DNA from 2 places in the Streptomyces sp. NBC_00726 genome. Region 1 is predicted to be linked to the other one. Evidence: riboswitches for the same ligand, from Rfam matches in the RefSeq annotation. Region 1 holds a riboswitch; the other holds the start of a gene.

Region 1 (3,397 bases):
CGACCTCCGCCTCCCGGTACAGCCGGTCCACCTGGGCCTTGACCTGCTTCGCGGTGGGCGCGGGGTCCGCGTGCGCGGCTCCCGGCAGCACGGCGGCCGTCGCGGCTCCGGCGACGGCGAGGGTCGCCGCGGTGCGGGCCGCGGAGGCGGTGATGAGGCGCTGCCTGGGTTTGCGATGCGCTGCCACGGGGGCGGGCGTCCTTCCGTGCGACGGCCCGACGGGGTATACCGGCGGGCTTCTCCGGCGGCCGGCGAGGACGGTTCCTGCTCCACGGCCACCGGGAAGGGACGCTAATCCGAGGTCACGGGAAGGTGTCGTTATGGCGGGTATTGGTCGCTCTTGGCGTGGCATTGTCGCCGAATGACCGCACATGAAGCCCGATTGAACGGGAAAAGCACCCCAGAATCAGGCAAAAAGTGCATTCATCATTCAAGCGACCCGTAGGGCCCACCCTGCCCGGAGCGGTCCGGGGCGAGGGTTCTAGGGTGCGGAACCATGCGCGTACTCATCGATTTCGTCGTCGCCCTGCACATCATCGGCATCGCCGCCCTGCTCGGCGGCTTCCTCGGCCAGATGAAGGCGATGAAGGCCGGCACCGCCCGGTTCGTCCCCGGCATGCTGCACGGCGCGCTGACCATGCTCGTCACCGGCGTCGCCCTGGTCGGCCTGGACCAGGCCGACGACCACCCCGTGAACAACGTCAAGATCGGCATCAAGCTGCTGTTCCTGGTCGTGATCCTGGGGCTCGTCTACGTCAAGCGGGACGAGGAGAAGGTCGAAAAGGGCGCCTTCGCGGCGGTCGGCGCGCTGACCCTGGCGAACATCTTCATCGCCACGCTCTGGACCTGAGCGGCGGACGCGCCTCGAAAGAGGGGGCCGGCCCCGCGCGGACCGGCTCTCTTCCCCGGTCAGGCGGGGCGCACACTCCCGTAGATCGGCATGTAGTAGATCGACTCCTCGCGCACATTCGCCCCGGGCTTCGGTGCGTGGATCATCATCCCGTCGCCCTTGTAGATCCCGACGTGGCTGATGTCGTCGTAGAAGAACACCAGGTCACCGGGTTGCAGATCCGCCGTGGCGATTCGCGTCCCGACGTTCACCTGGTCCCAGGTGGTGCGCGGGATGTCGACGCCCGCCGCCTTCCAGGCCGCCTGCGTCAGTCCCGAGCAGTCGTACGAGGAGGGGCCGGTCGCCCCCCAGACGTACGGCTTGCCGATCTGGGCGCGGGCGAAGGCGAGGACCTTCTCCGCCTTCGTGGAGGCGCTGCTCCCGGAGCCCGTGCCGGTGCCGGAGCCCGAGCCCGTCTCCGTACCGCTGCCGCCCGACTCCTTGGCCTTCCGCTCGGCCTCCTTCTTGGCGGCGGCCTGCTTCTTCGCCAGCTCCGCGGCCTTCCGCTCGGCCTCCGCCTTCTTCTTCCGCTCCAGCTCCGCCAGCCGCGCCTTCTCCTCGGCGGTCAGCTTCGAGAGCAGCGTCCGGGCCTCGGTCAGCTTCGTCTGGACGTTCTGCTTGCTGGTGCGCAGCGCGGCCTGAGACTTGGTCAGCGTCTCCAGGCTTCGCACGGCCGCGGCCCGCTGCTTGGACGCCTTCGCCTGCTGCGTACGGAATTCCGTGACCGCCTGCTGCTGGCGCTCGGCCATCCGGTTCATGAGGTGGGTCTGGGCGAAGAACGACTGCGGGTCGTCGGCCAGGAAGAAGGTCGCGGTCGACGCGAGGCCGCCGTTGCGGTACTGGGCGGCGGCGTAGTTGCCCAGCGTCCTGCGGGCGTCGTTCAGCTTCTCGGTGCGCTTGGCCACGTCGTCCAGGAGCGTGTCGACCCTGGACTTCTGCTGGTCCGTGGCCTCCTTGGCCTGGTTGTACTTCTGGGTCGCGTTGCCCGCCTGCCGGTAGAGGTCGTCCACCTTCTTCTGGACTTCCGCGATGCTCGGCTTCGGGGTGGGCGCGGCCATCGCGCTCTGCGAGGACAGCAGGGTCACCGAGGCCAGCGCCGCCGAGGTCAGCCCGACGGCGGGGGCGGTGGAACGCACCCGGGTGCGCGGTTTGCGATGCGACGCCAAGGCCGGCATCTCCTTCCGTGGACCGCCTACCGGGTTAGCTGTCGGGTTCGGGCGGAACGGAAGGCTGCCCTACGGTCCGGTGGGGGAGGACCGATTCACCCCGGTGATGCGTGTGGGTCCCCGGTTCCGGGCGGGCCCGGATTCGGCGTGGCGGCACGCTCGGCGTAGGTCGCCTCTGGGGGTACGGGCCGTCCGAACGTGCACGCTAGCCAACTCATGGGGCCGCTGTGAAGGTTGATGTGCGATATGCCCGATACATTTCCGTGACCTTTTCGGAGCGGGGCCGGGTGTCAGTGGAGAGCCCGGGCCTGTCCGTCGGACAGGCCCTAGACTCGGACAGCGATGAGCAGCCTCTTTGACGACAGTTTCCTGGCCGGCCTCCAGCAGGAGGAGGACGCGCCCCCGCCGCCCCCCGAGGACCCCGCACCCGAAGCGGTGCCGGAGGGCCTGTTCGCGGGCGTGTTCGACGGGCCCCCGCCGCCCCGTGACGCGTACTACCGCGACGGCGCGCACCGCCCCGTCATCGACCCCGAGGCGCTGCTCGACGGGCTGAACACCGAGCAGCGCGCCGCCGTCGTGCACTCCGGGTCGCCCCTGCTCATCGTCGCAGGCGCCGGCTCCGGCAAGACCAGGGTGCTCACCCACCGCATCGCCCACCTGCTGGCCGAGCGGGGCGTCCACCCCGGCCAGATCCTGGCGATCACCTTCACCAACAAGGCCGCCGGCGAGATGAAGGAGCGCGTCGAGCAGCTGGTCGGGCCCCGGGCCAACGCGATGTGGGTCATGACCTTCCACAGCGCCTGCGTCCGCATCCTGCGCCGCGAGTCCAAGCGGCTCGGCTTCACGTCCTCGTTCTCGATCTACGACGCGGCCGACTCCAAGCGGCTCATGGCCCTGGTCTGCCGCGACCTGGAGCTGGACCCGAAGCGCTACCCGCCGAAGTCCTTCACCGCCAAGGTCTCCAACCTCAAGAACGAGCTCATCGACGAGGAGACCTTCGCCGGGCAGGCCACCGACGGATTCGAGAAGACGCTGGCCCAGGCGTACGCGATGTACCAGGCCCGGCTGCGCGAGGCCAACGCGCTGGACTTCGACGACATCATCATGACGACGGTCCATCTGCTCCAGGCGTTCCCCGACGTCGCCGAGCACTACCGCCGCCGCTTCCGCCACGTCCTCGTCGACGAGTACCAGGACACCAACCACGCCCAGTACACGCTGGTACGCGAGCTGGTCGGCCCGGCCGGTCCGGAGCATGCGCCCGCCGAGCTGTGCGTCGTGGGTGACGCGGACCAGTCGATCTACGCCTTCCGGGGCGCGACCATCCGCAACATCCTCCAGT
Region 2 (3,397 bases), 3.6 Mb from region 1:
TGCCCGAGTTCACCGAGCGCACCTCGCAGGGGTCCCGGACCCTCGACCCGTACTCCAAGCTGCTCGCGGAGCGCGTCGTCTTCCTCGGCACGGCTCTGGACGAGACGGCCGCCAACGATCTGGTGGCCCAGCTGATGTATCTGGAGCACGACGCGCCGGACCGGCCCGTCTCGCTGTACATCAACTCGCCGGGCGGCTCGTTCGGCGCGATGACGGCCCTGTACGACACGATGAACTTCCTCAGCTGCGAGGTGGAGACCTACTGCCTGGGCCGGGCGGGCGCCGGCGCGGCCGTGTTGCTTGCCGCGGGTGCCCCGGGCCGGCGGCACATGCTGCCCGGCGCCAAGGTGGTCGTCGGCCAGCCCGCGCTGGACGAGCCGCTTCAGGGGCAGCCGTCCGACCTGGAGATCGAGGCGCGGGAACTGGCCCGGATGCGCGAGACGATGACCGGCATGCTGGCCCGGCACACCGGGCGCTCCGTCGAACAGGTCACCGAGGACACCGAGCGCGACCTCGCCCTCGACGCGGAGGGCGCCCTGGCGTACGGGCTGGTCGACCACATCGTGCGGAACCGGGTCCCGGTGCCGCCGCGCTCCGGGTGGTGAACCGGGGATGCAGCCACCGGACTTCCCGCCGCTGCCCGCCCTGACCCGGGCCGAGTCCGCGTTCATCGACGGCTATCTGCGGGTGGTCGACCAGGTGGGCCGGATCAACCCGGCGCACGGGGACGACACCTACACAGCCCTGCGCGCCGCCCAGGCCCTCGCCTCGCACGCGGCGGCCTTACGGGACGCGCTCGCACTGATGCACCGGCGCGGCGAAACCCGTATCCACAGCAGCACGTTGACCCGCGCGCTGCGGGAGCTGGACGGCGAGCGGCGGGCGGCCCGGGTCGCCCTGCCGCCCGTCCCGCCGGACTGACACCCCGGCAGGTCACCGACACGCCCGGCGGGCGCGCGGGATTTCCTCGCTCGTTCGGCGTAGGTGTTCCCTCGCGCGAGCGACGGTCCGATTTGCCTTTTCCTGATGCGCGTGGGGCGCGTTCCTTCGCGACACCGCTGGTACGGCCGTGGCGACGGGCGGCCGGCGGACCGCCGTCCGGGTTTCCGTCCACCTGAACGGGCCATCCGTGACGGTCTTCACCGATGGCTGTTCCGGCGCGGAAATCCGGCCCGAGGTGCGTCAAGATCCCTGGGACGACAAGCCCCCGCCACCGCGGCGGGGCGGTCCGGGCGGACGCCGAGTCCTGCCGCCGCCCGGATGACTGGTCGACAGGAGTGGATCGGCAGGAGTGGAGGACCCGAGCACTACGGGACCGCCGGATCTCCGGCCGTCCCTCGGGGTGAAGCCGCCGCGCGCGGCCGGGCAACTTCGCCAGCCCGAACCCGACAGGTCATCCTTCACAGGCGGCTGACGAAGGGTTGCGCATGACTGCGCAGGTACATGTCCCGTCTCTGCTCGCCCGGGCCACCACGGCCTCGGTCATGACTCTCGCCGCCGTCGGCGGCACGCTGTGCGTCCCAGGAGCCGCGCCCGAGGCGCAGGCGGCCGGCCATGCGATGAAGGCCCTGAAGGTCGCCGCGTCGAAGAAGGGGGCGCCCTACCGCTGGGGCGCCACCGGCCCCGGCAGCTTCGACTGTTCCGGGCTGACGCTCTACTCGTTCAAGAAGGCCGGCAGGAAACTCCCCCGTACCGCCCAGCAGCAGTACAACAGGACCAGGCACGTGTCGGCGTCCAAGCGCCAACGGGGTGACCTGGTCTTCTTCCATTCGGGGCGCGGTGTCTACCACGTGGGCATCTACGCCGGCAGCGGGAAGATCTGGCACTCGCCGAAGACCGGGGCCGTGGTGCGCCTGGAGAAGATCTGGACCCGGAGCGTCTACTACGGCCGGGTCGCCTGAGGCGCCTCAGGGCTGGACGGGGACCTGCCACGGGAGGGCCACCCAGACGGTCTTGCCGCCGTCGGCGGTGGGGGTGACGGCCAGCCGGCCACCGTACTCCTTGGCCAGCGAGCGGATGATGACCATGCCGCGTCCGTTGTCCTGCTGGACGGCGGCGGGCAGCCGCTGGGGCCGGCGGGGGTGGCTGTCCGTCACGCCGAGGCGCAGTTCCTCGTCCCGCTCAAGGCGCAGCTCGACGGTGAAGGTGGGTGACTGCCCGAAGGTGTGCAGGACGGCGTTGGTGGCCAACTCCGAGAGGATGAGGCGGACGGTGTCGGCCATCTCCGCGTCCTCGGGCAGGCCCCACTCCGTCAGTACCCGGGCGACGAACCCGCGGGCCGCGGAGACCGAGACCGGCTCGCTCGGCAGGGTGACACGTGCTTCCTGATGGTCTGCCATGGCGAGCCGTCCCTTTCCCACCCGATACCGGCCCAGCGAGCGGGACCGGTTGTGCTTCGCGCCAGAGTGCCACCGATGGTGCCCTCCGGGGCGACGATCCGCCAAGATATGCATATATCTGTCGCTCAATCCGGTGAACTCTCCCCACGCGGACCCCCTCCGGCGTCACACTGTCTGCTCGTCGGACAGCGGAGGGAGCCATCGGATGCAGCACGGCCCTGCGGTACGGCGCCGCAAGCTGGGAGAGGAGCTGCGGAGCCTGCGTCACGCGTCAGGTCTCACGAGCCGGGAGGCGGCGGCGCTCCTCGGCTGGCACCAGTCGAAGGTGAGCCGGATCGAGACAGGTGTCAGCGGGGTGCGGCCGGAGGATGTGAACCGGCTCCTCGACGCGTACCGCATGGACGATCCGAAGCTCCGCGAGGTCCTGGGCGCGCTCGCCGGTTCGGCGGGCGGGGGCGGCGCCGGCTGGTGGCACGCCTACCGGGGGCTCATCCCGCCCCAGTACCGTGACTTCATCAGTCTGGAGTCGCAGGCGCGCACCGCCCGCACGCTGGAGACCACGGTGGTGCCGGGCCTGTTGCAGACGGCCGACTACGCCCGCGCGGTGACCCGGGCCTCGTTGGACGGGCTGCCGTCCGGTCAGCTGGACTCGCTGGTGGAGGTGCGGCTGACCCGGCAGGGGGTGCTGCGGAGCGATCCGCCGCTGCGGCTGAGCGCGGTCCTGGACGAGGCGGTGCTGCGCCGGGAGGTCGGCGGCCGGCGGGTGATGCGGGAGCAGCTGCGCCATCTCGCCCGGGTGGCACGACTTCCCCATGTGCGACTCCAGTTACTTCCGTTCTCGGTCGGCGGCTATGTCAGCCTGACAAGCCCTTTCGTTATCTTCTCCTTTCCGACCGCTTCCGACCTTGACGTGGTCGTTCTTGACCACTTGACGAGTAGCCTCTATCTGGAACGGAAAGAAGACCTTGCGGCGTACAGCACGGCCTTCGAGACCCTTCAGACGCACGCGCTGTCGCCGGAGCACACGCTGGACCTGATCGCCGCGATCGACCGCGGCG

The links. A riboswitch is a leader RNA that binds a small molecule or an ion and turns the genes downstream of it on or off. The one in region 1 is predicted to bind cyclic di-AMP.
Region 2: it holds a riboswitch for cyclic di-AMP, as region 1 does, so the genes downstream of both, OG338_RS02195 (C40 family peptidase) here and OG338_RS18745 (NlpC/P60 family protein) in region 1, are expected to answer to the same signal.

The regions. Positions count from the first base shown of each region.
Region 1 covers NZ_CP108983.1:4,157,517-4,160,913, forward strand. Annotated here, with positions in the region: gene OG338_RS18735 (NlpC/P60 family protein) at 1-187, opposite strand, end outside; gene OG338_RS18740 (hypothetical protein) at 497-850, shown strand; gene OG338_RS18745 (NlpC/P60 family protein) at 910-2,064, opposite strand; cyclic di-AMP (ydaO/yuaA leader) riboswitch at 2,063-2,213, opposite strand; gene pcrA (DNA helicase PcrA) at 2,398-3,397, shown strand, end outside.
Region 2 covers NZ_CP108983.1:526,769-530,165, forward strand. Annotated here, with positions in the region: gene OG338_RS02185 (ATP-dependent Clp protease proteolytic subunit) at 1-605, shown strand, start outside; gene OG338_RS02190 (hypothetical protein) at 613-921, shown strand; cyclic di-AMP (ydaO/yuaA leader) riboswitch at 1,228-1,424, shown strand; gene OG338_RS02195 (C40 family peptidase) at 1,428-1,901, shown strand; gene OG338_RS02200 (ATP-binding protein) at 1,908-2,339, opposite strand; gene OG338_RS02205 (helix-turn-helix domain-containing protein) at 2,545-3,397, shown strand, end outside.